DNA from 2 places in the Pseudonocardia charpentierae genome. Region 2 is predicted to be linked to the other one. Evidence: predicted binding sites of a transcription regulator. Region 2 holds the regulator's gene; the other holds the start of a gene.
The links. Region 2 encodes LexA, which represses DNA repair genes until DNA is damaged. Its sites were predicted from a motif close to CGAACACGTGTTCG; they were not measured.
Positions count from the first base shown of each region.

Region 1 (3,382 bases), on a different contig from region 2:
GGTCCCACACTCCCGTGTAGGTGGCGGGGTTGCTCCGTGGGGTGCGGCCGATCGGGCCCTGGTCCACCCGGACCAGCTTGTCCAGGTTGTCCAGGCCGGTGACGCGGGTGTGTCGGCCCGGGACCTGCCGCGCGCCGTTCAGCCGGTTCGCCAGCACCGTCGCCAGGATGTCGTTGACCAGCGTCGACTTGCCGGAGCCCGACACGCCCGTGATCGAGACGAGGCAGCCGAGCGGGATGTCGACGTCCAGGCTGCGCAGATTGTGCTCGCGCGCCCCGACGATCGACAGCTTCCGCTTCGGGTCGATCCGCCGGCGTTGCACCGGGACGGGGATGGATCGACGTCCGGACAGGTAGGCGCCCGTCAGCGAGGTGTCGTGCGACTCGAGCGCGGCGACCGTGCCGCTGTGCACCACCTCGCCGCCGTGCTCCCCCGCGCCCGGTCCGATGTCGACCGCCCAGTCGGCCGCGCGGATGGTGTCTTCGTCGTGCTCGACGACGATGAGGGTGTTGCCCATGTCGCGCAGCCGCGTCAGCGTCTCGATCAGACGGCGGTTGTCGCGCTGGTGCAGCCCGATCGACGGCTCGTCGAGCACGTAGAGCACGCCCACCAGCCCGGATCCGATCTGCGTGGCGAGCCGGATCCGCTGCGCCTCGCCTCCGGACAACGTCCCGGCAGCCCGGTCCAGCGACAGGTAGTGCAGGCCGACGTCGAGCAGGAAGCCCAGCCGGGCCTGCACCTCCTTGAGCACCCGCCCGGCGATCGCGGCCTGGCGGGCGTCGAGCAGCATCCCGTCGAGGAACTCCGAGCAGTCGGCCACCGACATCGCCGAGACCTCGGCGATCGACTTGTCGCCCTGCTCGCGGTGCGCCAGCGTGACGGCCAGGACCTCGGGCTTGAGCCGTGCGCCCTTGCAGGCCGGGCACGGCACGTCGCGCATGTAGCCCTCGTACTTCTCCCGCGCGTACTCCGAGTCCGTCTGGTCGAGACGGCGGTCGAGGAACGGGATCACACCTTCGAAGTTCGCGTAGTACGACCGCTCGCGGCCGTACCGGTTCCGGTAGCGGACGTGGACCTGGTCCGTGGTCCCGTGCAGCACCGCCTTCTGTGCAGACGCCGACAGTCGGCGCCACGGCACGTCCGTCCGGAAGCCGACGGCGGAGGCCAGACCTTCCAGGAGCCTGCCGAAGTACTCCGCGGACTGGCCGCCCGCCCACGGGGCGATGGCGCCGTCGGCCAGGCTCAGCTCGGGGTCCGGGACCACCAGGTCCGGGTCGACCTCCTTCTTGATCCCGATGCCGGTGCACTCGGGGCAGGCGCCGTAGGGCGAGTTGAAGGAGAACGTGCGCGGCTCGAGGTCGTCGAGGGTCAGCGGGTGCCCGTTCGGGCACGCCATCCGCTCGGAGAACCGACGCTGGCGGTGCGGGTCGTCGTCCGGGAGGTCGACGAAGTCGAGCACGACCAGCCCGTCCGCGAGGCGCAGCGCCGTCTCCACCGAATCGGTCAGCCGCTGCTTGGCGCTCGCCTTGACCGCCAGGCGGTCGACGATCACCGAGATGTCGTGCTTCTCCTGCTTCTTCAGCGTGGGCGGCGCACTGAGCTGGTGCGCCGTGCCGTCGACGAGCACGCGAGAGTAGCCCTGGGTCTGCAGCGTGGAGAACAGGTCGACGAACTCGCCCTTGCGGGTGCGCACCACCGGAGCCAGCACCTGGAAGCGGCTGCCCTCCGCCATGGCGAGCACCTGGTCCACGATCTGCTGCGGCGTCTGCTTCTCGATCACGTGCCCGCAGACCGGGCAGTGCGGCACGCCGGCCCGGGCGTAGAGCAACCGCAGGTAGTCGTGCACCTCGGTGATCGTGCCGACCGTCGAGCGCGGGTTGCGGTTCGTCGACTTCTGGTCGATCGAGACCGCCGGGGACAGGCCCTCGATGAAGTCGACGTCCGGCTTGTCCATCTGCCCGAGGAACTGCCGGGCGTACGCGCTCAGCGACTCGACGTACCGGCGCTGGCCCTCGGCGAAGATCGTGTCGAACGCGAGGCTGGACTTCCCCGAACCGGACAACCCGGTGAAGACGATCAGGCTGTCGCGCGGCAGGTCGAGATCGACGCCGCGCAGGTTGTGCTCGCGCGCGCCGCGGACGACGAGACGCGGGGCCTCCGAGGAACGCACAGGGCGCGCGGCACCGTTGAAACGGTCGTCGGGGGAACGGTCGACCACGGTGGGGAGCCTCCAGGATCAGGCTGGGGATAGTTCGGGAGCGGCACGGGCCGAACCACGAACAGAGGGAACGGATGGCGTCCGGCCCCGCATTCCATGCTAAGCGCGGCCACCGACAAGTTCCGTCGCGTCGACCGGCTCGCGCCGGACGAGCGATGCCGCGCGCCGGACGCGACAGGGACGAACGGAACTGTCGGACCGCTCCGCTAGCTTCGCACGCATGTTCGAACGGCGCGCTCCCGACCCCCGCTCGTCCCGACGGCGCGTCCGCTGGACGCGCCTCAGTCCCCGCCGGTCACCTGCGGGTGGTCACGCCAGGCGGGCATGGCGGCGAGGTAGGCCAGCGTGGCCGCCTCGGCGTCCGCCCGCGACTGGTCGGGGTTGCGGCGCTCCTGCCACGCCACCATCCGCGCGAAACGCTCCTCGAACGGCTGCAACCGGCCCGAGTCGGTGGTGCAGTGCGTGCAGTAGCGGCCGGTCTCCAGCGGCATGCCGCAGCTCTCGCACGAGGTGGGATCGGTCATGGTGCTTCCTTCCGGGGCGGGGGCGCTGCGGCCAGGAGTGCAGCGGCGCCGGTGAGCAGAGAGGTGCGGTCGGAGTCGGTCATCCGTGCGATCGCGGCGGCCAGCGCGTCCTCGGACAGCACCTCCGCATCGCGCCGCAGGGCCTCGATCCCGGCGGGGGTGAGCCAGACGAGGGTGCGGCGACGGTCCGCGGGATCGCGGTCGCGGATGAGGAGGCCACGCCGCTCCAGCCCGTCGACGATCTCGCTGACGACCGACTGCGCCCGGTCGAGGTGCAGCGCCGCCTCCCCGATCGTCAGGGGACCGGTGTGGGCGAGGTGGCCGAGCACCGCACGCGAGGCACCGGTCAGACCGCTGCGCGGGCCGTCACGGCGGTGGTAGGTGAGGTAGATCGTGCGGAACAGGGCGGCGAACGACGCAGCGTCGACGGCCGGGTCCGGCACCGTCCGGGTCATGCGGCCACCGTGCTCGGGGCCGGACGCATCGTCAATCCCGATGGATTCCGTCAGATGGCGACGGCTCGCCACGACGTGGCGGGAGTCCGTACGCTCCGCGGTCGTGGACGTCCTCGACACCTACAGCGGACATACGGATCCGGGCGGGGCCGCTGCCCGCCGCGACCTCGGCGCACTGACGATCA
Region 1 is NZ_JAVREJ010000006.1:29,340-32,721, forward strand. Features, by position in the region: gene uvrA (excinuclease ABC subunit UvrA) at 1-2,170, opposite strand, end outside; gene RM445_RS10855 (zinc ribbon domain-containing protein) at 2,500-2,742, opposite strand; gene RM445_RS10860 (MarR family winged helix-turn-helix transcriptional regulator) at 2,739-3,197, opposite strand; gene RM445_RS10865 (MBL fold metallo-hydrolase) at 3,301-3,382, shown strand, end outside.
Region 1: uvrA (excinuclease ABC subunit UvrA) is a predicted target of LexA. The motif match lies at 2,432-2,445, and genes of this name have one in related genera.

Region 2 (3,382 bases):
TGCGGACGTACACCGACGCCTGGCTGTTCGCCGTCCCGGACGGCGGCACCGTCGCCGACGCGCTCCGCACCGCCCCGGTGCAGGTGCCGCTGCCCGACGAGCCGCAGGGCGAGGCGCTGGCATTCACCGCCGACGGCACGCTGCTGTCGGGTTCGGAGGCGCGCGGCGGCGTCGACGGGCAACTCCGGGCGGTGCCCGGGGCCGCCGCACTGACCGGAGCCGCGGCCGGGCGGAAGCCTGCGGCGGAACCCGCCGCGGCAGGATCTCCGGACGACGTTGCGGAGCCCGTGCCGGCATGGCGGACGGCGGCGATCGGCGCCGGTGCGCTGGTGGTGATCCTCGCCCTGCTCGCGCTGGTGATGGCCCGACACGGGGCCCGGCGGCGTTAAGGTTTCCGGGGAGGTGCCGTTGCCGATCGTCACGGGATACGAGGACACGCCGGCCGGCCACGACGCGCTGGTTCTCGGCGCCCAGCTGGCCCGGCTGACGGGTGTGCGCGCCGTCGTCGCCAGCGTGTACCCGGAGGACGGACGCGGCATCACCGCGGTGGCCCGCGACCCCCGATGGCGGGAGCGGACCGAGACGGTGGCGCGCGAACGGTTCGCCCGGGCGCGGGCCAAGATCGATGCTCACGGCTACGGCGAGGTCGAGCCCGAGTTCCGCTGGCTGGGCCCGGCGAACGCGCACACGGCGCTGGCCGACCACGCCGACAAGGTCGGGGCGGAGTTCCTCGTGGTCGGCTCGACGGGACACGGTCTCGCCGGCCGGTTGGCCCCCGGCGGTACGGTGCAGCGGCTGCTCCCGACCGCCACCTGTCCCGTCGCCGTGGCTCCGCGCGGTCACCGGCACTTCGCGACGGCGCGGATGACCGCGGTGTCCGTGGCCTACGACGGCTCGCCCGAAGCCGAGCGGGCAGCCGCGGTGGCCACCCGGCTCGCCCGCCGCAGCGGGGCCGCGCTGCGCTTCGTCGCCGTCGCCGAGACCCCCGAGCAACGCCCCGCAGCACAGACGGCGGCGCTGCGCGGCCTCGCCTGTGCCCCGGTGGACATCGACGCGCTCGCGGACGTGGTCGACGGGCCGATCGTGTCGACCCTGGCCAACCTGCCCGAGCGCACCGACCTCCTGGTGATCGGTGCACGCGGCTACCGCTTCATGCGCCGGATCCTGCTGGGCGGAGTGATCGGCGCGCTGGTCCGCGCGGCGCACTACCCGGTGGTGGTCGTACCGGGCTGACGGGGCCCAGAGTCGGCTCCGCTACAGCCGCCTCAGCACCGCCACCACCCGCCCGAGCACCGTGGCGTCGTCGCCCGGGATCGGGTCGTATGCGGAGTTCGCGGGCATCAGCCACGCGTGCCCGTCGCGGCGGCGCAGGGTCTTGACCGTCGCCTCACCGTCGATCATTGCGGCGACGATCTCGCCGTTCTCCGCGACCGGCTGCTGGCGCACCACCACCCAGTCGCCGTCGCGGATCGCGGCCTCGACCATCGAGTCGCCCCGGACGTTCAGCAGGAACAGCGTGCCCTCGCCGACGATCTCGCGGGGCAGCGGGAACACGCTCTGCACGGCCTGCTCGGCCAGGATCGGGCCGCCGGCGGCGATGTCGCCGAGCAGGGGCACGAAGGCCGGCTCCGGCCGCCGGGCGAGCGGGCCCGCCGCGCTGTCCACACCGACGTCGACGGCCACGCCGCTCGGAGTGCCGGCCTCGTCCGCGGCCGGGTCGTCCGGGCTGCGGACATCCACGGCGCGGGTGCGGTGCGGGTCGCGCCGCAGGTACCCCTTGCGCTCCAGCGTGCGCAGCTGATGGTGCACCGAGGAGGTGGACGTCAGGCCCACAGCGTCGCCGATCTCGCGCACGCTCGGCGGGTAGCCGAAGCGCTCCACCCAGTCGCGGATGACCTCCAGGACCTTGCGCTGCCGCGGTGTCAGGTTCACCGGGTCCGTGGGGGGATCCGGGAAGGCGCTGACCGTGCTGCCGCCACCACGCTCGCCGTCGCCGCGCCCGCCCGCCGGGGGGCTCTCGACGTCGGATCCTCCGACACCCCCGCCGCCCTCGTCGCGTGCCATCTACTCGCTCCTTCTGGTACCGCCGGTGCCCGTGCGTGTGCCGCAGGGCCATCGGCACTCGCGGAAACGGTAGCCGTGATCACCGACAGTTCCAAACACATGTTCGAACGACACGCGGACTTCTCTCGGTTTTGTCGGTGCCTGGTGGTACACACTTCGACAGCGCCTCTCGAACATCTGTTCTAGTAGGCGTACGCGAGCGGAGCGTGAGCAGCGGAGGCGACATGCGCGAGCGGGTGGAGCACGGAGAGGTCGGTCGAACGGGATCCGGGCAGGCGGCGGGGCGGCGGCCGGGCCGGTGGGCCGATCAGTGGGTGCGCAGGTGGGACGGCAGGCGGCCCGCTCCGGGGCCGCGGCCGGTGCGTCCGGCGGGGGCGCTGGTGCTGGTCCGTCCGCTCGAGGCCCCGCGGCCGGTCCGGGAGGCGGCTCCGGGTGCCGGGGTGGATCTCCGGCGCGCGAGGGCGTGGAGCGACGGCGTCCCGGGCGGCGCGTCCGGGCCGCGGCTGCTGGTCCGCCGGGCCCACCCGTCGGTCCGGGTGGGTGCGCGCTCGGTGTGGCGTCGTGCCGTCGCCGGGGTCGTCATGGTCGCGGCGTCGGCGGCGGTCGTCGTCGCGCTCGGCCTGCTCGCCCGGGTCGCCGAGCCCGCTCCGGCTCCTGCCGCCGTCCCTGTCGCCGTGCCCGCCCCGGTCGTCGTGACCGTGGAGCCCGGTGAGACGGTGTGGGACGTCGCCGCACGGGTCGCTCCCGGACGTCCGGGAGCGGAGGTGGCAGCCGTCGCCGAGCGGATCGTGGCCGACAACGCACTCCACTCGGTGCGTCCGGAGCCCGGTCAGGTGCTCCGGGTGGCCGGCGGCTGACGCTGTGCGCACGCCCACCACGAAGGGCGTGCCGCTCGTCCCACGATCCGGTCGATACGCCGATTGATGGCCGATCCGGCTTGGCCTACCCCTACATGTTGTGGTTACATCGCTGTTGTTCACCCAGTACTTGGGGATGCTCAAGCAGCAAGGGGTCGTCATGCGTTGCCCGTTCTGCCGGCACGGCGACAGCCGGGTCATCGACTCCCGCGAGGTGGACGACGGTCAGGCCATCCGCCGGAGGCGATCGTGCGCCGCCTGCGGACGCCGGTTCACCACCGTCGAAGAGGCGGTTCTGGCGGTCGTCAAGCGCAGCGGCGTCACCGAGCCGTTCAGCCGCGACAAGGTCGTCAGCGGGGTCCGGCGAGCCTGCCAGGGTCGCCCGGTCGACGAAGACGCGCTCGCGCAGCTCGCCCACCGGGTGGAGGAGGCCGTCCGCGCCGGTGGCGCGGCCGAGATCC
Region 2 is NZ_JAVREJ010000028.1:31,871-35,252, reverse strand. Features, by position in the region: gene RM445_RS27420 (SMP-30/gluconolactonase/LRE family protein) at 1-389, shown strand, start outside; gene RM445_RS27415 (universal stress protein) at 403-1,233, shown strand; gene lexA (transcriptional repressor LexA) at 1,255-2,064, opposite strand; gene RM445_RS27405 (LysM peptidoglycan-binding domain-containing protein) at 2,271-2,921, shown strand; gene nrdR (transcriptional regulator NrdR) at 3,082-3,382, shown strand, end outside.